DNA from 3 places in the Serratia sp. TSA_130.1 genome. Region 1 is predicted to be linked to each of the others. Evidence: predicted binding sites of a transcription regulator. Region 1 holds the regulator's gene; each other region holds the start of a gene.
The links. Region 1 encodes PhoB, which activates phosphate uptake and scavenging genes when phosphate is short. Its sites were predicted from a motif close to CTGTCATAAAACTGNCNNAT; they were not measured.

Region 1 (7,544 bases):
GCAGAGCTATCAACCATATAAACTTTAGCCACCAGTCGATCATATTGGCTATCAATAAATATACACTACATGATTTGTATCATTTTTGAACAGCAAATTCACGAAACGTGAAGCATATATCTCTTTATCGCGCGAAAACGCCAATAAATGCCCGATTTTCGCGTGGCATAAGCTCCGTTTGGCCGTAAAAAAAGGCGAAAATTACGCCGATTTTTGTCGCTTATTGCATCGTTGCAGACGCAAGCGGTGGCAGCCCTAACGCCTGACGGGTCTTCTGCAGGGTGGCCGGCGGCAGCGGCAGATAGCCGTCATGGTTGACCAGGCTCTGGCCTGGTGTCGACAGCACGCGATCGAGGAACGCGGCGGTTAGCGGCTCCAGCGGTTGATGGGGGGCTTTGTTGATGTAGATATACAGATAGCGCGACAGCGGGTAGCGATCGTTGCGCACGTTGGCGGCGGTAGGCGCGACATAGTCCTCTCCCGACTCCGCCAATGGCAGCAGCCGCACGCCGCTGGCGCGAAAGCCAATGCTGGCGTAGCCGATGCCGTTGAGCGAACCGGCCACCGCCTGCACCACCGAGGCCGAGCCGGGCAGCTCATTGACGCGCGGCATAAAATCGCCGCCGCACAGCGCACGCAGTTTGAAATAGCCGTAGGTGCCGGACGCCGAGTTGCGGCCGAAACGCTGCAGCGAACGCGTCGCCCAGTCGCCACTCAGCCCCAGCTCGCCCCAGCGCGTCAGCGGTTTGCTTTCGCCGCAGCGCAGGGTGGCGGAGAAAATGCGATCGAGCTGCTGCAGATTGAGGCCGCGCAGCGGATTGTCCTGATGCACCAACACCACCAGTGCATCCACCGCTACCGGCACCGCCAGCGGCGCATAGCCGTAACGGTGTTCGAACGCCGAGACCTCGGCCGCCTTCATCGGCCGGCTCATCGGGCCCAGCTGCGCGGCGCCCGCCGCCAAGGCGGTCGGCGCGGTCGACGAACCGGCGGCCTGAATCTGCAGGTTAACGTTGGGGTAATGCTGACTGAAATCCTGCGCCCACAGCGCCATCAGATTCGCCAGCGTGTCGGAACCGACGCTGGACAGGTTGCCCGCCAGCATGCCGTCGGGCTGCGCCAGCGCGCCGCGTCCGGCCAGCAGCGCCAGGCAAAGCAACAGCCCTCGGGTTATTCGGGTCATACCGGTGTCTCGCGTTAATTTTTCACCGCATTCTCTGATAAAGCGGCGGGAACAATCAACCGATTGGGTAAGGTAAAGATAAAGCGGGTGCCGATCCCCGGTTCGCTGAGGATCTCCAGCCGCGCGTCGTGATGGCTGAGCGCGTGCTTGACGATCGCCAGCCCCAGCCCGCTGCCGCCGGTCTGGCGCGAGCGGGCCTTGTCGACGCGGTAAAAACGCTCGGTCAGGCGCGGAAGGTGTTCGGCGGCGATGCCCGGCCCGTTGTCGCTGACCTGGAACTGCGCGCCATGCGCCGTCTGTTGCCAGCTCACTTCGATATGGGTGCCCTTCGGCGTGTGGTTGACCGCGTTGTACACCAGGTTAGACACCGCGCTGCGCAACTGGTCTTCATTGCCGAACACGTTGAGCTGTTCGTTCACCCGGAAGGTGATCTCATGATTGCCGCCGCTCAGCGATTGCGCCTCGCGCTGCAACACCCGCAGCATCAGCGGGATATCCACCCGCTCGTTCATGTCGACATTGGGCGCCGCCTCGATGCGCGACAGCGTCAGCAGTTGCTTGACCAGCCCGTCCATCCGGCGGGTCTGCTCTTGCATGGTGCTGAGCGCCTTGCTGCGCAGCGAACCGTCCTGCTCTTCGTCGCCCATCATCTCCAGGTAGCCCTGCAGCACCGTCAGCGGCGTGCGCAGCTCATGGCTGACGTTGGCGAAGAAGTTGCGCCGCGCGCCCTCCAGCTGGCGCATCTGGGTGACGTCGCGCGCCACCATCAGCAACTGCCCTTCGGAATACGGCATCACGCGGAATTCGACGTAGTGTTCGTTGTTCAACTGCAGCGTCAGCGGACGCGAAAACTCCTGCTGTTGCAGATAGTGGCTGAATTCCGGATAACGCAGCAGGTTAAGGATGTGCTGGCCGTTGTCTTCCGGCCAGCGGAAGCCGAGCAGATGCTGCGCCAGCCCGTTGCACCAGAAGATGTTGCCCTCGACGGTGGTCATCACCACCGCGTCAGGCAGCGATTCGGCCCCGCTGCGAAAACGCTTGATAAGCAGCGCCAGCTCGCGCCGGCGGCGGCGGTTGCGCTGCTGCATCTGATACAGGCCATAAAACAGCGGCTCCCAGCTCCAGCGGCCGGGCGGCGGCGTCATGCTGCGGTCGATCCACAGCCAATGGGAGAGTTTGAGCTGGTTGTAGAAATTCCACACCAGCGCAGCCAGCGCGGAGGCCAGCAGGAACCAGGGCAGATAACCGAAAATCAGCCCCAGCAGTAAGGCGGGCAAACAAAAAAGAGCCAGCTCCAGAGCCAGCCTCTTCCACGACAGACGTTCTAACACGGCATATTCTCCAGCGCAGCGCGATCAGTAGCGCGTTGAGAACCGGTAGCCGGTGCCCCGAACGGTTTGAACCATTTTATCATGCCCACTGGTTTCTAACGCCTTGCGGAGCCGACGGATATGCACGTCAACGGTACGGTCTTCCACATAAACGTTAGTGCCCCAGACGTGATTAAGCAACTGCTCACGGCTATAAACCCGCTCCGGGTGGGTCATAAAGAAGTGCAGCAGCTTGAACTCGGTCGGCCCCATGTCCAGCGCCTGATCGTTCGCCATCACGCGGTGGGAGGACGGGTCCAGGCTCAGCCCTTGCATTTCAATCACCTCCTCCACCGCCATCGGTGAAATGCGGCGCATGACCGCCTTGATGCGCGCCACCAGCTCCTTGGGCGAGAACGGCTTGGTGATGTAATCATCCGCCCCCACTTCCAGGCCGCGTACCCGGTCTTCTTCTTCGCCGCGCGCGGTCAACATCATCACCGGGATATCGCGGGTCAGCGCTTCGCGCTTCATATGTTTGATAAACTGAATGCCGGAACCCCCGGGCAACATCCAGTCAAGCAACACCAAATCAGGGAACGGCTCAGACAGACGCGTCACGGCGCTGTCATAATCCTCGGCTTCCAACGGTTGGTAACCATTTTGTTCCAACACAAAGCACACCATCTCACGGATCGGCGCTTCGTCTTCCACCACCAGTATGCGTCTTGCCATCGTCAATCCTGCCAATGTGTTAGCGACTTTTCGGGCGCCATTATGCGTCAGTTTTGTGACACTTTTATGAAAAAAACCGGCTGTTATAGGCAGTAAGCATAGCGATTATTTCCCGGCGCAAAGAAAAATCATTCCATGGTCATCGCCATTGCGCCGGGACAGCCGCCGCCGCGGCCTTTATAATCATCGCCATTATCTTTGCATCCGGGAGTGTCATGCGCCTGATCCACACCTCTGACTGGCATCTTGGCCAGTACTTTTTCACCAAAAGCCGCGCCGCCGAGCACCAGGCTTTTCTGAACTGGCTGATCGAGCAGATCGAGCAGCAGCAGGTGGATGCGCTGATCGTCGCCGGGGATCTGTTCGATACCGGCTCACCGCCCAGCTATGCCCGCGAACTGTACAACCGCTTCGTGGTGGAACTGCAGCGCACCGGCTGCCAGCTGGTGGTGCTGGGCGGCAACCATGACTCGGTGGCGACGCTGAACGAATCGCGGGAGCTACTCTCCTGCCTGAACACCACGGTGATCGCCAGCGCGCAGGGCGCTCCGGAACAGCAAATCGTGGTGCTGAACCGGCGCGACGGCCAGCCGGGCGCGGTGCTGTGCGCCATTCCGTTCCTGCGGCCGCGCGATCTGCTCACCAGCCGCGCCGGCGAATCCGGCGCACAGAAACAGCAGGCGCTGCAGGAAGCCATCGCCGAACATTATCAGACGCTGTATCAGGCGGCCTGCGAGCGCCGCGACCAGCTGGGCTTGCCGCTGCCGATCGTCGCCACCGGCCACCTGACCACCGTCGGCGTCACCACCTCCGACTCGGTGCGCGACATCTATATCGGCACCCTCGACGCCTTCCCGGCGCAGGCTTTCCCGCCCGCCGACTATATCGCGCTGGGCCACATTCACCGCGCGCAGAACGTCGCCAAATCGGAGCATATTCGCTATAGCGGCTCGCCGATCCCGCTCAGCTTCGATGAGCTGGGCAAAGCCAAAAGCGTCTTCCTGGTGGATTTCGCCGACGGCACCCTGCAGCGGGTTGACGCGTTAACGATCCCGCAGTTCCAGCCCATGCAGCTGATCAAAGGCGATCTGGCCGAGATCGAACGGCAGCTGCGGCAATTTGCCGACTATGCCGGCGAGCGGCCGGTGTGGCTGGATATCGAAGTGGCGACGCAGGACTACCTCAGCGACATCCAGCGCCGCATCCAGCTGCTGGCGGATGAGCTGCCAGTGGAAGTGGTGCTGCTACGGCGCAGCAAAGAGCAGCGCCGCCAGGCGATTGCGCAGCAGGATAAGGAAACGCTGAACGAGCTGAGCGTCAACGAAGTGTTCGAACGGCGCCTGGCGCAGGAGGCTGAGATGCCCGAAACGCGTCAACAGCGGATGCGCCAGATGTTCCGCCAGGTGGTCGAGGCGGTGCAGCATAACGCCGAGGAGACGAATTCATGAAGATCCTCAGCCTGCGGTTAAAAAACCTCAACTCGCTGCAGGGCGAATGGAAAATTGACTTCACCGCCGAGCCTTTCGCCAGCAACGGCCTGTTCGCCATTACCGGCCCGACCGGCGCGGGCAAAACCACCCTGCTGGACGCCATTTGCCTGGCGCTGTATCACCAAACGCCGCGCCTCAACGTCACGCCGAGCCAGAATGAGCTGATGACCCGCCACACCGCCGAGTCGCTGGCGGAGGTCGAATTCGAGGTCAAGGGCATCGGCTATCGCGCCTTTTGGAGCCAGCGCCGCGCCAAAAATGCGCCGGACGGCAATCTGCAGGCGCCGAAGGTCGAACTGGCGCGCCGCGAGGACGGCAAGATCCTGGCGGATAAGGTACGCGACAAGCTGGAGATCACCGCCGCCATCACCGGGCTGGACTTCGGCCGCTTCACCAAATCGATGATGCTGTCTCAAGGGCAGTTTGCCGCGTTCCTCAACGCCGACGCCAACGATCGCGCCGAGCTGCTGGAAGAGCTGACCGGCACCGAAATCTACGGGCGGTTGTCCGAACAGGTGTTCGAGTCGCACAAGCAGGCCAAAACCGACCTGGATGCGTTGCACCAGCGCGCCAGCGGCATCGAGTTGCTGAATGATGAACAGCGCCACTCCCTGACTGAACAGCTGACGGCGCTGAGCGCGCAGGAAAGTGCTCTCGGCGAGCAAACTCAGCAACAGCAACAGGCGCTGAGCTGGCTGCAGCAATGGCAACGCCTCCGGCAACAGCAAAACGAGGGTCAACGGCGGCTGGAAACCGCCCAGCGCGAGCAGGCCGAGGCCGCCCCGCAGTTGCAGCGGCTGGCGCTCAGCGAACCGGCCGAGAAATTGCGGCCGCTGCGCGGCGAACGCGATCGCTGCCGCACCGAGCTACAAACGATACAACAGCAGGCTGCCCAGCTGACGCAGCAACAGGAACAGCACTCGGCGCAGCTGGCACCGCTGCAGCAGGCGGTGGAAAAAGCCCGCCTGGCGCAGCAAACCCATGCCGAGCATATGCGGCAGCAGCAACAGCTGATCGATGAGCAAGTCGCTCCGCTTGACCACCAAATAGCCCAACTGCAGTCGACACAGGCCGAACGGCGACAGGCCGTCGATGCCGCCGCGCAGCAGTGCGCCCAGCAGCAAACGACGCTGGAGCAGCTCACCGCTCAGCGCAGTTTGCTGACGACGCAGGCCGCACAGCATCAGCAGCAGTTGAATGCGCTGAGCGAAGCGCTGGCCGCTCAACAGCAACAGCAGCAGGCGTTGGAGGCGCAAACGCCGCTGGCCCCGCTGCGCCAGCGCCTGAGCACCCTGGCAGACCTGCGCCCGACGCGCCAGCAGTTATTTACGCTCGCTTCCCTTTACCGTCAGACCCGCGAGCGTCTGGCCCGGCAACAGGCGGAGCACGCCGAGCGGCAAACGCAGCTCGCCGGGCTGCAACACCAGCTGGAGAACGCGCGTCAGCAATTCAAACAGCACAAGGCGCAGCTGCAGGAAGTGGAGCGGATCCACGAGCTGGAAAAACGCATCGTCAGTCTGGAAGCGGAGCGCGCCCTGTTGCAGAGCGGCGCCCCCTGCCCGCTGTGCGGCTCCACCAGCCATCCGGCGGTCGAGCAATATCAGGCAGTGCAGCCTTCGGCGACGGAACAACGCTTGGTTGAGATGCGCACCCTCGCCGAGAAACTGCAAACCCAGGGCACCGAGTTGCGCACCCGCTGTGAAGGCCTGCGAGAGCAGCAGCAACGCCAGCAGCAGGCTATCGCGCAGGATGAACAGCAGCTGGCTGCCCAACAGCAGCAGTGGCAGCAGCTCAGCGCACCGCTGGCGTTCGACTTTACGCTGGCGGAGAGCGAGCGACTCAGCGCCTGGCTGAGCGGCTGCGACGACGAAGAGCGGTGCGGGCAACACGCGCTGCAGCAGCATGAACAGGCGGCGCAGGCGGTACAGCAGGCAAAAGACGCGCTCGCCGCTCTGCAAACGCAGCAGCAGCAGGCGCAGCAACAGCTGGCGCTGCTCGAAGAGCGCTTTACGCTGCTGCAGAAAACCCATGCCGACAGCCTGCAACAGCAGCAAGAGCTGCAACAACGCTGGCAAGAAGGCGAGAAAACCCTCGCCGAGCGGCGTACGCAGCGGTTGGCGCTGTTCGGCGAACAGCGGGTCGCCGAGGTGCGGGAACAGCTGCGCGCCAAACAAACCGCCTGTGAACAGGCTTGCTTGCAGGCCGCCGAGCGGTGGCAAAAGGCGCAGGAGCTGCGCGAACGCCTGGCCGGCCAACAGGCCGGGTTACAACAACAGCACACCCAAATGCAGGAACGGCTGCAGCAGGCGCAGCAGCAATGGCAGCAGGCGCTGGCCGACAGCGAATTCGCCGATGAAACCGCCTTCGCCGCCGCGCTGCTGGACGACGCCCTGCGCCGCGAATTGCAGCAGCGCAAAGAGCAACTGCAACAGCGGCAGGTAGAGGCTGCGGCCCTGCTGACTCAGGCGACGCAAACGCTGGAGCAGCATCGGCTGAACCTCCCTGAATGGGTGGATGAAGCCAACGCGGATCTCGACGCGCTCACCCAATCGCTGGCCGAGCTGGCACAGCAGTTGAAGGCGCTGCAGCTGAGCCAGGGCGAACTGCGCAACCAGCTGGAAAGCGACGCCGCCCGTCGTCTCAATCAACAGGCGCTGTTCGAGCAAATCGCCCGCAGCCAGCAAGACTACGACGACTGGAGCTACCTCAACCAGCTGATCGGCTCGAAAGAAGGCGACAAGTTCCGCCGTTTCGCTCAGGGGCTGACGCTCGATCATCTGGTCTATCTGGCCAACCGGCAGCTCGGCCGGCTGCACGGGCGCTACC
Region 2 (7,544 bases), on a different contig from region 1:
GCCCGCCGTCGGCAAGGTTTCATGCGACAGCCGCGCGATCACCCCGTGCCCGCCCCACTGGCCGTGCGCCAGATTGTCGGCCCCCAGCAGTTCCAGCGTCTGCAGCTGCAGCGGCACGCCCTGGCCTTGCGCCACCAGCTGAATATGCTCCGGCCGAACGCCCAGCGTCAACGACCGCCCCGCCCACTGCGGCTTGGCCGCCGGCAACGGCAGCGCCATGCCGTCCGCCAGCAGCAGCTGGCCGCCGTCGGCACTGAGGGTGCCGGGCAGCAGGTTCATCGCCGGCGATCCGATAAAGCCGGCGACAAACAGCGAAGCCGGCCGTTGGTACACTTCACTCGGGGTGCCGATCTGCTCCGCCACGCCCTTGTTCATTACGATCACCCGCTGCGCCAGCGTCATCGCCTCCACCTGATCGTGGGTGACGTACAGGCTGGTGGTTTTCAGACGACGATGCAGCTGTTGCAGCTCCAGGCGCATCTGCACCCGCAGCTTGGCGTCCAGGTTGGACAGCGGCTCATCGAACAGGAATACCGCCGGTTCGCGCACGATAGCGCGCCCCATCGCCACGCGCTGGCGCTGGCCGCCGGAAAGTTCGCGCGGTTTGCGTTTGAGCAGCGGCTCCAGCTCCAGGATGCGCGCCGCCTCCTCCACCCGCTGGCGGATATGCTCCTTGCCGAAACCGCGGATCTTGAGGCCGTAGGCCATGTTGTCGTACACGCTCATGTGCGGATAGAGCGCGTAGTTCTGGAACACCATCGCGATGCCGCGATCCTTGGGCTCCAGATCGGTCACGCGCCGGGTATCGATATAGATATCGCCGCTGGTGGTGCGTTCCAGCCCGGCCACCATCCGCAGCAGCGTGGATTTGCCGCAGCCGGACGGGCCGACCATCACGATGAATTCGCCGTCCGCCACATCGAGGTCGATCTGTTTGATCACCGGCGTTTTACCGTCGTAAGACTTGGTGACCGCCTGTAGTTTTAATCCTGCCATCGTCGTTATTTCTCGCTATCAACCAGACCGCGCACAAACCAGCGCTGCATCAGAAGCACCACCGCCAGCGGTGGCAATAAAGTCAGAATCATCGCCGCCATCACCTGGTTCCACTGGGTCGGCGCGCCGGAGGTGGAGATCATGCTCTTGATGCCCGCCACCGCGGTGCCCATCGAGGCGTCGCTGGTGATCAGGATCGGCCACAGGTATTGGTTCCAGCCGTAGATAAAGGTGATGACGAACAGCGCCGCCAGATTGGTTTTCGACAGCGGCAGCACGATGTCCCAGAAGAAACGCATCGGCCCGGCGCCGTCGATGCGCGCCGCCTCCAGCAGCTCATCCGGCAGCGTCATGAAGAACTGGCGCAGCAGGAAGGTCGCGGTGGCCGAGGCCATCAGCGGCAGCGTCAGGCCGGTATAGCTGTCCAGCAGGTTGAGGTTGGAGATCACCTCCACCGTCGGGAAAATGCGCACTTCCACCGGCAGCATCAGGGTGAGGAAAATCAGCCAAAAAAACAGGCTGCGCAGCGGGAAACGGAAATACACGATGGCGTAAGCCGACAGCACTGACACCGCGATCTTGCCGCAGGTGATCGCCAGCGCCATGATCACGCTGTTGAGCAGCAGCAGCGAGAACGGCACTTTGAGGTTGCCCACGCCGCCCTGCCAAATGTTGCGGATGTTCTCCCACAGGTGGCCGCCGGGCACCAGCGTCATCGGCACCTGAAACACCTGTTTGTCGTCCAGCGTGGCGGCGACAAAGGCCACGTACAGCGGGAACAGCACCACCAGCACGCCGATAATCAGCATCACATGGCTGAAGACATCCAGCCCGCGTCGATTCTCAATCATTGGTAGCGCACCTTACGTTCAACGAAGCGGAACTGGATCACCGTCAGGCCGATCACCAGCAACATCAGGATCACCGACTGCGCGGCGGAACTGGAAAGATCCAACCCTGCGAAGCCTTCGCGGTAGATCTTGTAGATCAACGTGGTGGTGGACTGCACCGGCCCGCCGCCGGTGGCGGCGTCGATCACCGGGAAAGTATCGAAGAAGGCGTACACCAGATTGACCACCAGCAGGAAGAAGCTCACCGGCGCGATCAGCGGCAGCACCAGATGGAAGAAACGCCGCACCGGGCCGGCGCCGTCGATGGCCGCCGCTTCCACCAGCGAACGCGGGATCGACTGCAGCGCCGCGAGGAAAAACAGGAAGTTATAGCTTATCTGCTGCCATACCGAGGCCAGCACCACCAGGAACATCGCCTGGCCGCTGTTTTGCGCATGGTTCCAGTTATAGCCCAGACCATTGAGGAAATGGGTGATCAACCCCAGACCGGGGTTGAACAGAAAGATCCACAGCACCGCCGCCACCGCCGGCGCCACCGCGTAGGGCAGGATCATCAGCGTGCGATAGAGGCGGCTGCCGCGCAGCACGTAGTCCACCAGCGCAGCGAAGAACAGCGAAACCGCTAGCCCGATGCCGGCCACCAGGAAGCTGAAGAACAGCGTGGTGTAGAACGAGTCGAGGTAGTAAGGATCCTGGAACAGCTGTTTAAAGTTATCCAGCCCAACAAACTGGCTGGACAGGCCGAACGGATCGAGGCTCTGCACCGAATACCACAGCGCTTCGCCGGCGGGCCATAAAAAGAAGACGGCGGTAATCAGCAGCTGCGGCAGCACCAGCGCATAGGGCAACCAGCTGCAGCCGAAACCGGGACGGGAAGATGACATAGCAGTTAAACCATTAATCGGGTACGGAAGGATCGGCGTGAAGACGCGAGCCCGGTCTACCGGGCCCGCGACGCGGGGTTACTTGGTCGAAGCTTCGAAGCGGCGCAGCAGCACGTCACCGCGCTGCACGGCGGCGTCCAACGCCTGCTGAGGCGTTTTCTTGCCGGTCCACACGCCTTCCAGCTCCTCATCCACCACGCTGCGGATCTGCGGCATGTTGCCCAGGCGCAGGCCCTTGGTGAACGGCAACGGCGGCTTGTTCAGCATCTGGCGAGTGGCGACGTCAGCACCCGGGTTCTTGTCGTAGAAGCCCTGCTGCTTGGTCAGATCGTAAGCCGCGGTGGTGATCGGCAGATAGCCGGTCTTCTGGTGCCATTCGGCGGCGATTTCCGGCTGCGCCAGGTACTGCAGGAATTCGGCCACGCCCTTGTAGGTGGCGGCGTCTTTGCCGTTCATCACCCACAGGCTGGCCCCGCCGATGATGGCGTTTTGCGGCGCATTTTTCGCGTCGGCGTCGTACGGCATCATGCCGACGCCGTAGTTGAATTTGGCGTAGTGCTTGATGTCCGCCAACGAACCGGATGAGGCGGTGGTGATGGCGCAGTCGCCGTTATAAAACTTCTCGGTGGATTCGTCTTTGCGGCCGAAATAGGTGAAGTCGCCCTTCTTGTTCATCGCTTCGAGCAGCGCAATATGTTTGACCTGCAGCGGTTGGTTGAACTCCAGCTTGGCGCTGGTGCCGCCAAAGCCGTTGTTTTCACTGGCGAACGGCACGCCGTGCCAGGCGCTGAAGTTCTCCAGTTGGATCCAGCCCTGCCAGCCGCTGGCGTAACCGCACTTCATGCCGGCTTCGCGCAGTTTGGCGGTATCCGCCGCCAGTTCCTGCCAGGTTTTCGGCGGTTGTTCCGGGTTCAGGCCGGCCTTTTTGAAGGCGTCTTTGTTGTAGTACAGCACCGGCGTGGAGCTGTTGAACGGCTGCGACAGCAGATGGCCGCTCTTGTTGTCGGTGTAATAGCCGGCCACCGTCGGCACGAACACCGACTCGTCGAAGTTGATGCCGGCCTCTTTAAACACTTCATAGACCGGTTTGATGGCTTTGCTGGCCATCATGGTGGCGGTGCCCACCTCGTAAACCTGCAGGATCGCCGGCGCCTTGCCGGAGCGGTAAGCGGCGATGCCCGCCGCCAGGCTCTGTTCGTAGTTGCCTTTATAAACCGGCACAATCTTGACGTCGCTGTGCGACTGGTTGAAGCGATCCGCCAGAGAGTCCACTTCTTTACCCAGTTCGCCTTCCATCGAATGCCAGAACGGGATTTCTGTCGCCGCCAGCGCCTGTGCGCTGACCGCCAGGGTCAATGCGACGCACAGCGTGGTTTTGCGAATAGCGTAGGTGAGCATGCCTAACTCCTGAAAAAGCTGGTGTAAAAGCGCGTGAGCGAAAAGAATCAGTTTTTTGTTCGGAAGCTAACATGCCATGCGCGGATGACAGAAAAATAACCGTTAGATGACAGCCACATGACGGCAAAGTGAAGTGAAGATGGCGGTTTGATGTCGGCGGCGGGCATGGGCTCCGCCGCCGCGAGGATTACAGCGAACGGCGCAGGCGCGCGACCGCTTCTTGCATCTGCTGCTCGGTGGCGGTGGCGAACGACAGGCGGAAGGTCGAACGATCCGGGTTGTCGGAGAAGAAGTATTCCCCCGGCACGAACACCACGCCCTGCTGCAGCGTGGTGTTCAGCCATTCGGTGGCGTTGAACGGCTGGCGGAAACGCGCCCACAGGAACATGCCGCCCTTCGGTTTATCGAAGGTGATGTAGTCGCCCAGCTCCTGCTCCACCAAACCGGCCAGGATCTCGCCCTTGTGTTTATAGGCGGCGCGGATCTTGTCGATCTGCGCCGGCAGGCGATCCAGGCCAAGGTAGCATTCGACGATGCTCTGCGACAGGGCGCTGGCGTGCAGATCCGCCGCCTGTTTGATGATCGCCACTTTATGCAGCAGGAACGGCGGCAGGATCGCCCAGCCCAAACGCAGGCCCGGCGCCAGGATCTTGGAAAAGGTCGAGGTATAGATGATGTGGTCGGTGTTGCCCAGCACCTGCTGCGACACCTGATGCAGCGTCGGGTGGCGCTCTTCGGTGAAACGCAGCTCGCCGTACGGATCGTCTTCGATGATCAGGAAGTTATGTTCGGCGGCCAGCTTCACCAGCAGTTCGCGGCGCGCGGCGCTGAGGGTGATGCCGCTGGGGTTGCCGAAGTTCGGCACCACGTACACGCCCTTGATGCGCTGGGTTTTCAGCAGCTCGGCCAGCTCTTCCACCACCATGCCGTCGCTGTCGGACGAGACCGACATGATGTTGGCCTCCGCCAGTTCCAGCGTTTGCAGCGCCGCCAGGTAGGTCGGGCGCTCCACCACGAACACGTCGCCCGGGTTGACGATGGCGCGCATCACCAAATCCAGGGCCTGCTGAGAGCCGGCGGTGACCATCACCTCTTCTGCGCGCGCGGTGACGCCGCGCTCGGCGCACAGCGCGCAAATGCGCTCACGCAGCAGCGGGCTGCCCTCGGTCAGGCCATACTGGAATGCGCTTTTCGGCTGTTCGGTGATCGCCTGCTGGGTGGCGATGCTCAATCCTTCGAAATCGAACAACGCATCAGAGGGGATGCCGCCCGCCAGCGAAATGACGTGTTCCATCTTGCTGTGCTTAAGCAATTCACGGATGGCCGAACTTTTTACGTTAACGATGCGCTGCGCGAGTAACCCTTCTGTCTTCATTTCTTCTTCTCGTACCTGATTATTTTAATTCGTAGGGGGGCGGATTAACCGCCCAGATACGCCGACCTCACTGCTTCGTTGGCTAACAATGCAGCCCCCGTATCTTCCAACACCACGCGGCCGTTTTCCAGCACATAACCGCGGTCCGCCAATTTCAGCGCCTGATTGGCGTTTTGCTCCACCAGGAAGATGGTCATGCCCTCTTCCCGCAGCTGCTGAATGATGTCGAAAATCTGCTGGATGATGATGGGCGCCAGCCCAAGCGAAGGTTCGTCGAGCAGCAGCAGCTTCGGCTGGCTCATCAGCGCGCGGCCGATGGCCAACATCTGCTGTTCGCCGCCGGACATGGTGCCGGCACGCTGGCTTCGGCGCTCCAGCAGGCGCGGGAACAGCGTGAACACCCGTTCGATGCGCTGCTGATATTGGTGACGATCGGCGAAGAAGCCGCCCATCGCCAGGTTTTCTTCCACCGTCATGCGCGAGAAGACGCGCCGCCCTTCCGGCACGATCGCCACCGCTTCGCGCATGATGCGCGAGGTTTGCCACTGGGTGATGTCCTGCCCCTGGAAGACGATGCTGCCTTCGCTGGCGCGCGGTTCGCCGCACAGGGTGCCGAGCAGCGTGGTTTTACCGGCGCCGTTGGCGCCGATTAACGTCACGATTTCGCCCTGACTAATCGTGAGACTGACCTGATGCAGCGCCTGAATTTTGCCGTAATGGGCGGATACCTGATTGAATGACAACATATTATTATTCGCCCAAATAAGCCCGGATCACGTCCGGGTTGTTGCGGATCTCCGCCGGTGTGCCCTGCGCCAGCGGCGTGCCCTGATTCACCACGTAAATGCGATCGGAGATGCCCATCACCAGCTTCATGTCGTGCTCGATCAGCAACACCGAGACCTTATGCCGATCGCGCAGCTCGACGATCAGATGATCCAGCTCGTCGGTCTCTTTCGGGTTCAGACCGGCGGCCGGTTCGTCCAGCATCAGCAGCTCCGGCCGGGTCACCATGCAGCGGGCGATCTCCAGCCGACGCTGCTGCCCGTAGGCCAGGTTGCCCGCCGAACGGTTGGCCATCGATAGCAGGCCGACGCGCTCCAGCCACTCCGCCGCGCGCGCCAGCGCCTCGGCTTCGGCGCGGCGGAAGGCCGGGGTTTTCAGCAGCCCAGCGAACACGCCACTTTTCAGGTGCTGATGCTGCGCCACCAACAGGTTCTCAATCACCGTCATTTCACGGAACAGCCGCACATGCTGGAAGGTGCGCACTACGCCCATACGGGCGATGGCCTGCCCCGCCAGCCCTTCCAGATGGCGATCGCGCAATTTGATGGTGCCGCCGCTCGGGCGGTAGAAACCGGTCAGGCAGTTAAACACCGTGGTTTTACCGGCGCCGTTGGGGCCGATCAGCGACACGATTTCGCCTTCATTGAGCGTCAACGCGACATTGTTGACCGCCAGCAGCCCGCCAAAACGCATCGACAGGCCTTCCACCTGCAGTAAAGGTTGAACGCTCATGCCTGTTCCCCCTTGCCCGCGTGAATGTCCGCCGCCTGCAGCTTCAGCTGCGGCCGCTTCATCGGCAACAGCCCCTGCGGCCGCCAAATCATCATCAGCACCATCAGCGCCCCCAGCAGCAGCATGCTATATTCATTCAGATCGCGCATCAGCTCGCGCGACACCACCAGCAGGATCGCCGCCAGAATGACCGCTAACTGCGAGCCCATGCCCCCCAGTACGACGATCGCCAACACGAAGGCCGACTCGACGAAGGTGAAGGATTCCGGGCTGACGAACCCCTGGCGCGCGGCGAACAGCGTGCCGGCAAACCCGGCGAACGCGGCGCTGATGGTAAAGGCGGTCAGCTTGATGCGCGTCGGGCTGAGGCCCAGCGAGCGGCAGGCGATCTCGTCTTCGCGCAGCGCTTCCCAGGCGCGCCCGAGCGGCATGCGCAGCAGGCGGTTGATGACGAACAGCGTCAGCACCACCAGCAGCAACGCCACCAGGTACAAAAATACGATGCGATCGCTCGGATCGTAT
Region 3 (7,544 bases), on a different contig from region 1:
ACGGCCAGACGGTGGCCAGCGGCTCCCGACTCTTGGACAGTGAATTGATTATCAGAGGCAGCACCGCTGCTCCGAAACGCTAGTCAAATATTTTAGGGTTCAGTAACATGACGGACTTATCCTCTCATCAGGACACAGCGGAATAATAGTGGCACAAAAAGACTATGTAAGCCGTGGGCGCGCAGCAGGAGCTAAGCGCAAAACCCCCAGCCGTAAAAAACGCAGTTCTCCGAAGGTTTCCAAAACCGTGCTGGCGTTAGCCGTCGCGTTGCTGGTTGTCTTTGTCGGTGGCCTCTATTTCATTACGCACAACAAGCCGGAAGACGCGCCGTTGTTGCCTGCGCACACCACTCGCCCAGGCAACGGCCTGCCGCCGAAGCCGGAAGAGCGCTGGCGCTATATCAAAGAGCTGGAAAACCGACAGATCGGCGTGCAAACCCCGACCGAACCGACGGCTGGCGGCGAGCTCAATTCCAAAACTCAGCTGACCGCCGAACAACGGCAACTGCTGGAGCAGATGCAGGCCGACATGCAACAGCGCCCGACGCAGCTGAATGAAGTGCCGTATAACGATCCGGGCCAGGCCAACGCGCGCGGCAACCGCCAGCAGCAGATGCAACAACCGCAAATGCAGCAGCAGCCGGTACAGCAACAGCAGCAGGTCACTCAGGCGCCGCGCAACCCGTTCAACAACGGGGCCACCACCGCGCCGGTGCAGCAGCACCAGCAGCCGAAGCAAGTCACCCCGCCGCCGGCGCAGGTGAAACAGCCTGAGCCGAAGCCGCAACCGAAGCCGGAGCCCAAACCGGAAGTGAAACAGGAAACGGCCAAGCAGGACACCAAACCGGAATCGAAACAGAAGTGGATGGTGCAATGCGGTTCGTTCCGCGCCACCGATCAGGCTGAATCCGTGCGTGCGCGCCTGGCGTTCGAGGGCATCGAGAGCCGCATCACCGCCGGTGGCGGTTGGAATCGCGTGGTGCTCGGCCCCTACAGCAGCCGCGCCGCAGCGGACAAAACCCTTTCGCGCCTGAAGGGCGTCGGCATGTCGAGTTGCATTCCCCTCTCCGTTGGGGGTTGAAAAGCGTCAATCCCCCCCCATCTATACTCTCAATATGCCTCGTAGCGTCTGCGAAAGCAGGCGCTGCGGGGACTTCTTTCCGTCTTTAACGAGGGTCTGCTCGTGACAACAATTGTAAGCGTACGCCGCAACGGCCAGGTCGTCATCGGTGGTGATGGCCAGGCAACCCTGGGTAATACGGTGATGAAGGGTAACGTCAAGAAAGTGCGTCGCCTGTATAACGACAAAGTGATCGCCGGTTTCGCCGGTGGCACCGCTGACGCCTTCACGCTGTTTGAACTGTTTGAACGCAAACTGGAAATGCATCAGGGCCACCTGGTGAAAGCCGCCGTCGAGCTGGCGAAAGACTGGCGCACCGACCGCATGCTGCGCAAGCTCGAAGCGCTGCTGGCGGTCGCCGATGAAACCGCCTCGCTGATCATCACCGGCAACGGCGATGTGGTGCAGCCGGAAAACGATCTGATCGCCATCGGCTCCGGCGGCCCGTACGCCCAGGCCGCCGCCCGCGCCATGTTGGAAAATACCGAGCTGAGCGCCCGCGACATCGTTGAGAAATCCCTCAACATCGCCGGCGACATCTGTATTTACACCAACCATTTCCACACCATTGAAGAATTGCCTTCCAAAGCGTAAGGATCGAATACCATGTCTGAAATGACCCCGCGCGAGATCGTCAGCGAACTGGACAGCTATATCATTGGCCAAAACAAGGCCAAACGCGCTGTCGCCATTGCCCTGCGCAACCGCTGGCGCCGGATGCAGCTCAACGAGATGCTGCGTCACGAAGTGACCCCGAAAAACATTCTGATGATCGGCCCGACCGGCGTCGGTAAAACCGAAATCGCCCGCCGTCTGGCGAAGCTGGCCAACGCGCCGTTCATCAAGGTTGAAGCCACCAAGTTCACCGAAGTGGGCTATGTGGGCAAAGAAGTGGACTCCATCATTCGCGATCTGACCGATGCCGCCATCAAAATGGTGCGCATGCAGTCGATCGAGAAAAATCGCACCCGTGCCGAAGAGTTGGCCGAAGAGCGCATTCTCGACGTGCTGATCCCGCCGGCCAAAAACAACTGGGGCCAGCCGGAAGAAGGCCAGGAACCGTCCGCCGCCCGCCAGGCATTCCGCAAGAAACTGCGCGAAGGCCAGCTGGATGACAAAGAGATCGAAATCGATCTGGCCGCCGCGCCGATGGGCGTGGAAATCATGGCGCCTCCGGGCATGGAAGAGATGACCAACCAGCTGCAGTCGATGTTCCAGAACCTCGGCGGCCAAAAGCAAAAACCGCGCAAGCTGAAGATCAAAGAAGCCTTCAAGCTGCTGGTGGAAGAAGAAGCCGCCAAGCTGGTGAACCCGGAAGAGCTGAAAGAGCAGGCGATCGAAGCGGTTGAGCAGCACGGCATCGTGTTTATCGATGAGATCGACAAAATCTGTAAGCGCGGCGGCCAAAGCTCCGGCCCGGACGTTTCCCGCGAAGGCGTGCAGCGCGATCTGCTGCCGCTGGTGGAAGGGTGCACCGTGTCCACCAAGCACGGCATGGTGAAAACCGACCACATTCTGTTCATCGCTTCCGGCGCGTTCCAGACCGCCAATCCGTCGGATCTGATCCCGGAACTGCAGGGCCGTCTGCCGATCCGCGTTGAGCTACAGGCGCTGACCACCGAAGACTTCGAGCGCATCCTGACCGAGCCGAGCGCGTCGCTGACCGAACAGTACAAAGCGCTGATGGGCACCGAAGGCGTCAATATCGAGTTCACCGCCGACGGCATCCGCCGCATCGCCGAAGCCGCGTGGCAGGTCAACGAAAGCACCGAGAACATCGGCGCGCGTCGTCTGCACACCGTGCTGGAGCGTCTGATGGAAGATATTTCCTACGATGCGAGTGAAATTAATGGCCAATCCATTACAATTGATGCGGATTACGTGCGCAGTCATCTGGATGAACTGGTGGCGGATGAAGATTTGAGTCGTTTTATCCTATAATCGCTCAATCATTGTCTTGTCAGTCATCTGTGTGGGAGGCATTGCCTCCCACAATTATTTCTAACGGACACCGCAACTTACTGACAGAAGCGAAACATGAGCTCATCAACCTCCACCACCCCGATTTCCGCATGGCTCGAAAGTCTACGCCCCCGCACCCTGCCGTTGGCCTTTGCCTCCATCGTGGTCGGCTCGGCGATCGCCGCCTGGCACGGCAGCCTGAAACCTGAAGTGGCGCTGCTGGCGCTGGTGACCGCCGGTCTGCTGCAGATCCTCTCCAACCTGGCGAATGACTACGGCGATGCGGTCAAAGGCAGCGACAAAGAAGATCGCATCGGGCCGTTGCGCGGCATGCAAAAGGGCATGATCACCCAGGCGCAGATGAAACGGGCGCTGGTGGTGACGGTAGTGCTGATCGCCCTCGCCGGCTGTTCGCTGATCGCCGTCGCCTGCGAGCAACCCAGCGACGTGGTGGGCTTCCTGGTGCTGGGCGGGCTGTCTATCGTGGCGGCCATCACCTACACCGTCGGCAACAAACCCTACGGGTATTTGGGGCTGGGCGACATCTCGGTGCTGGTGTTCTTCGGCTGGCTGAGCGTGGCCGGCACCTACTATTTGCAGACGCACACCTTCGACAGCGTCGTGATGCTACCGGCCACCGCCTGCGGCCTGCTGGCGACGGCGGTACTCAACATCAACAATCTGCGCGATATCGAAAGCGATCGCGAAAACGGCAAGAATACGCTGGCGGTGCGTCTCGGCCCGCACAAGGCGCGCATTTACCACGCCCTGCTGCTCGGCGGCGCGGTGCTGTGTTTCGCGCTGTTTACGCTGTTCAACCTCCACAGCCTGTGGGGTTGGCTGTTCGTGCTGGCGATCCCGCTGCTGGTGCGCCACGGCCTGCGCGTGCTGCGCGATCCGACGCCGGTCGGCATGCGGCCGATGCTGGAGCATATGGTCAAGGCGGCGTTGCTGGCCAACCTGCTGTTCGCCATCGGCGTGGCGCTCAGTTAAAAACTGATGATTTTGCCAACAGGGCGAATAAAGGGATATACTGAACATTCCTGCGGCAAACAGACGTAAAATCCTATGAAATACGATACTTCCGAACTTTGCGACATCTATCATGAAGAGGTGAACGTTGTTGAACCTCTGTTCTCCAATTTTGGCGGGCGTACTTCATTTGGCGGGCAGATCACCACGGTGAAATGCTTTGAGGATAACGGCCTGTTATTCGATCTGCTTGAAGAAAACGGTCGCGGCCGCGTGCTGTTGGTCGACGGCGGCGGTTCGGTACGCCGGGCGCTGATCAACGCCGAACTGGCGCGCCTGGCCGCCCAGAACGAATGGGAAGGCATCGTGGTGTACGGCGCGGTGCGCCAGGTGGACGATCTGGAAGAGCTCGACATCGGCATTCAGGCGATGGCGGCGATCCCGGCGGGTGCCGTAAGCGAAGGCGTGGGCGAAAGCGATATCCGCGTCAACTTCGGCGGCGTCACCTTCTTCTCCGGCGACCACCTGTATGCCGACAACACCGGCATCATCCTCTCCGAAGACCCGCTCGACATCGAGTGATTTTCGGACATGAAAAAGGGCGCCTCAGGCGCCCTTTTCGTTGCTGCATGGCGTAAGGAATCAAACCTCTTCCATTTTGCCCAGCAGCGCGCGCAGGCGATCTTGCCATACGTGCTGTTCTTCTTTCAGCTGTTGGTTTTCGCGCACCAGCGCTTCGTGGTTGCCGGAGGCAGCCTGCACTTCCTGCGACAGAGAGTTGTTTTTGTCTTTCAGCTCTTCAATTTCCATCTGCAACAAGGTGATGGTATCAATCGCCTGCTGTACTTTTGCTTCCAGTTTCTCAAATACTTCAAATGACATGCTTCAGTCCCCTCATGATAGCAAGGCGTACATCTATAAGTAGCGGCCGCAACGTCGGCTGCAGCTACTGCGAATATTGCATCGCGCTCAGTGACGCGCGCCGTTACGGAAGGCGCGCCAGTCTCGATTCGTTAAAAACGATTGTAAGTAGCCAGTCTCCGCCTGTCTAGCAACATACCGGATCATCGCGCAGTCTGTTGCAATTTTCCTGCCCTCGCCATCAGTAAAAACTGAAAATCCCCGCCGCCGCGAGTTGTTAACGCCCCTCGCTAAACCACTGGTCAGATCACACTTTTATGGCTCAGAAAGAACACTGAACGACGCGAAATCGCTCAATTTTATGACGCGCCACACACATTTTGATTTCGCTATTTCTCGTTTATGTTCGTTAACGATAAATTTACATCACGTCCTCATTCAATAATTGGACGAGATGAAAAAAACTGTGCCCATAGGTCAGATGTATACCTGGCTGAGCCTATAAACCAACAACCGCCGTTTTGCAGGACACCAACATTATGAGCCAAACCACCAGTCCGACATTAAAAGGCCAGTGCATCGCCGAGTTTCTCGGCACGGCGCTGCTGATCTTCTTTGGCGTAGGCTGCGTTGCCGCACTGAAACTGGCGGGCGCCAGCTTCGGCCAGTGGGAAATCAGCATCATTTGGGGCCTCGGCGTCGCCATGGCCATCTATCTGACCGCCGCCATTTCCGGCGCGCATCTCAACCCGGCGGTCACCCTCGCCCTGTGGCTGTTCGCCTGCTTCGACGGGCGCAAAGTGGTGCCTTACATCATTGCGCAGATCGCCGGCGCCTTTTGCGCCGCCGCCCTGGTCTACGGGCTGTACTACAACCTGTTCTTCGACTTCGAAGCGGCTCACCATATGGTGCGCGGCAGCAACGAAAGCCTTGAACTGGCCGGCATCTTCTCGACTTACCCTAACGCGCACATCTCCGTCGGCCAGGCCTTCCTGGTAGAAATGGTGATCGCTGCGATCCTGATGTGCCTGATCCTGGCGCTGACCGACGACGGCAACGGCATTCCGCGCGGCCCGCTGGCGCCGCTGCTGATCGGTATTCTGATTGCCGTGATCGGCGCCTCCATGGGACCATTGACCGGCTTTGCGTTGAACCCGGCGCGTGACTTCGGGCCGAAACTGTTCGCCTACCTGGCCGGCTGGGGCAAAGTCGCCTTCACCGGCGCGCGCGACATCCCGTACTTCCTGGTGCCGATCTTCGCCCCTATCGTCGGCTGTGGCCTGGGCGCTTTCGGTTACCGCGCGCTGATTGGCCGCCACCTGCCGTGCGACGTCTGCGTGACGGAAGAAGAGCCCGACGCCAAGACCCAGCAGCGTAAAGCGTGATGGGTGCAGTTTTAAACGGTTAACAACAGCAGGATAATTACCATGACTGTAGAAAAAAAATACATTGTCGCACTCGACCAAGGGACCACCAGCTCACGCGCCGTCGTGCTCGATCACGACGCCAACATCGTTGCGGTATCGCAACGCGAATTCCCGCAGATCTATCCAAAGGCCGGCTGGGTTGAGCACGACCCGATGGAGATTTGGGCGTCGCAAAGCTCGACGCTGGTAGAAGTGCTGGCGAAGGCCGACATCAATTCCGATCAAATCGCCGGCATCGGCATCACTAACCAGCGCGAAACTACCATCGTCTGGGAAAAAGAGACCGGCAAGCCGGTCTACAACGCCATCGTCTGGCAGTGCCGCCGCACCGCCGACATCTGCGAGAAGCTCAAGCGCGACGGCCTGGAAGAGTACATCCGTCACAACACCGGCCTGGTGGTTGACCCCTACTTCTCCGGCACCAAGGTGAAATGGATCCTGGACAACGTCGAAGGTGCCCGCGAGCGCGCCAAGCGCGGCGAACTGCTGTTCGGCACCGTCGATACCTGGCTGGTGTGGAAGATGACCCAGGGGCGCGTACACGTCACCGATTACACCAACGCCTCACGCACCATGATGTTCAACATCCACGAGCTGGACTGGGACGAACGCATGCTGGAAGTGCTGGACATTCCGCGCGCCATGCTGCCGAAAGTCCGTCCTTCCTCCGAGGTATACGGCCAGACCAACATCGGCGGCAAGGGCGGCACGCGTATTCCTATCGCCGGTATCGCCGGCGACCAGCAAGCGGCATTGTACGGCCAGCTGTGCGTTCAACCGGGCATGGCGAAGAACACCTACGGCACCGGCTGCTTCCTGCTGATGAACACCGGCAAAGAAGCGGTGCGCTCGAAAAACGGTTTGCTGACCACCATCGCCTGCGGCCCGCGCGGCGAAGTGAACTATGCGCTGGAAGGCGCGGTGTTCATCGGCGGTGCGTCTATCCAGTGGCTGCGCGACGAGCTGAAACTGATCAGCGACGCCGCCGACTCCGAATATTTCGCCACCAAGGTGAAAGACAGCAACGGCGTCTATGTGGTGCCGGCCTTCACCGGCCTGGGCGCGCCCTACTGGGATCCGTATGCCCGCGGCGCCATCTTCGGCCTGACCCGCGGTGCCAACAGTAACCACATCATCCGCGCCACGCTGGAATCCATCGCCTTCCAGACGCGCGACGTGCTGGACGCCATGCAGGCCGACGC

Region 2: ugpB (sn-glycerol-3-phosphate ABC transporter substrate-binding protein UgpB) is a predicted target of PhoB. The motif match lies at 4,223-4,242, and genes of this name have one in related genera.
Region 3: ACUTQY_RS22975 (MIP/aquaporin family protein) is a predicted target of PhoB. The motif match lies at 5,264-5,283, and genes of this name have one in related genera.

The regions. Positions count from the first base shown of each region.
Region 1 is NZ_JBQZFS010000002.1:1,122,399-1,129,942, forward strand. It holds gene ACUTQY_RS12270 (PstS family phosphate ABC transporter substrate-binding protein) at 221-1,183, opposite strand; gene phoR (phosphate regulon sensor histidine kinase PhoR) at 1,198-2,514, opposite strand; gene phoB (phosphate response regulator transcription factor PhoB) at 2,539-3,228, opposite strand; gene sbcD (exonuclease subunit SbcD) at 3,444-4,676, shown strand; gene sbcC (exonuclease subunit SbcC) at 4,673-7,544, shown strand, end outside.
Region 2 is NZ_JBQZFS010000006.1:252,325-259,868, reverse strand. It holds gene ACUTQY_RS20105 (sn-glycerol-3-phosphate import ATP-binding protein UgpC) at 1-996, opposite strand, end outside; gene ugpE (sn-glycerol-3-phosphate ABC transporter permease UgpE) at 1,002-1,847, opposite strand; gene ugpA (sn-glycerol-3-phosphate ABC transporter permease UgpA) at 1,844-2,731, opposite strand; gene ugpB (sn-glycerol-3-phosphate ABC transporter substrate-binding protein UgpB) at 2,810-4,129, opposite strand; gene ACUTQY_RS20085 (aminotransferase-like domain-containing protein) at 4,317-5,504, opposite strand; gene livF (high-affinity branched-chain amino acid ABC transporter ATP-binding protein LivF) at 5,549-6,250, opposite strand; gene livG (high-affinity branched-chain amino acid ABC transporter ATP-binding protein LivG) at 6,255-7,022, opposite strand; gene ACUTQY_RS20070 (high-affinity branched-chain amino acid ABC transporter permease LivM) at 7,019-7,544, opposite strand, start outside.
Region 3 is NZ_JBQZFS010000009.1:28,693-36,236, forward strand. It holds gene cytR (DNA-binding transcriptional regulator CytR) at 1-83, shown strand, start outside; gene ftsN (cell division protein FtsN) at 149-1,081, shown strand; gene hslV (ATP-dependent protease subunit HslV) at 1,184-1,714, shown strand; gene hslU (HslU--HslV peptidase ATPase subunit) at 1,727-3,061, shown strand; gene ACUTQY_RS22960 (1,4-dihydroxy-2-naphthoate polyprenyltransferase) at 3,158-4,075, shown strand; gene rraA (ribonuclease E activity regulator RraA) at 4,151-4,636, shown strand; gene zapB (septal ring assembly protein ZapB) at 4,697-4,936, opposite strand; gene ACUTQY_RS22975 (MIP/aquaporin family protein) at 5,455-6,300, shown strand; gene glpK (glycerol kinase GlpK) at 6,343-7,544, shown strand, end outside.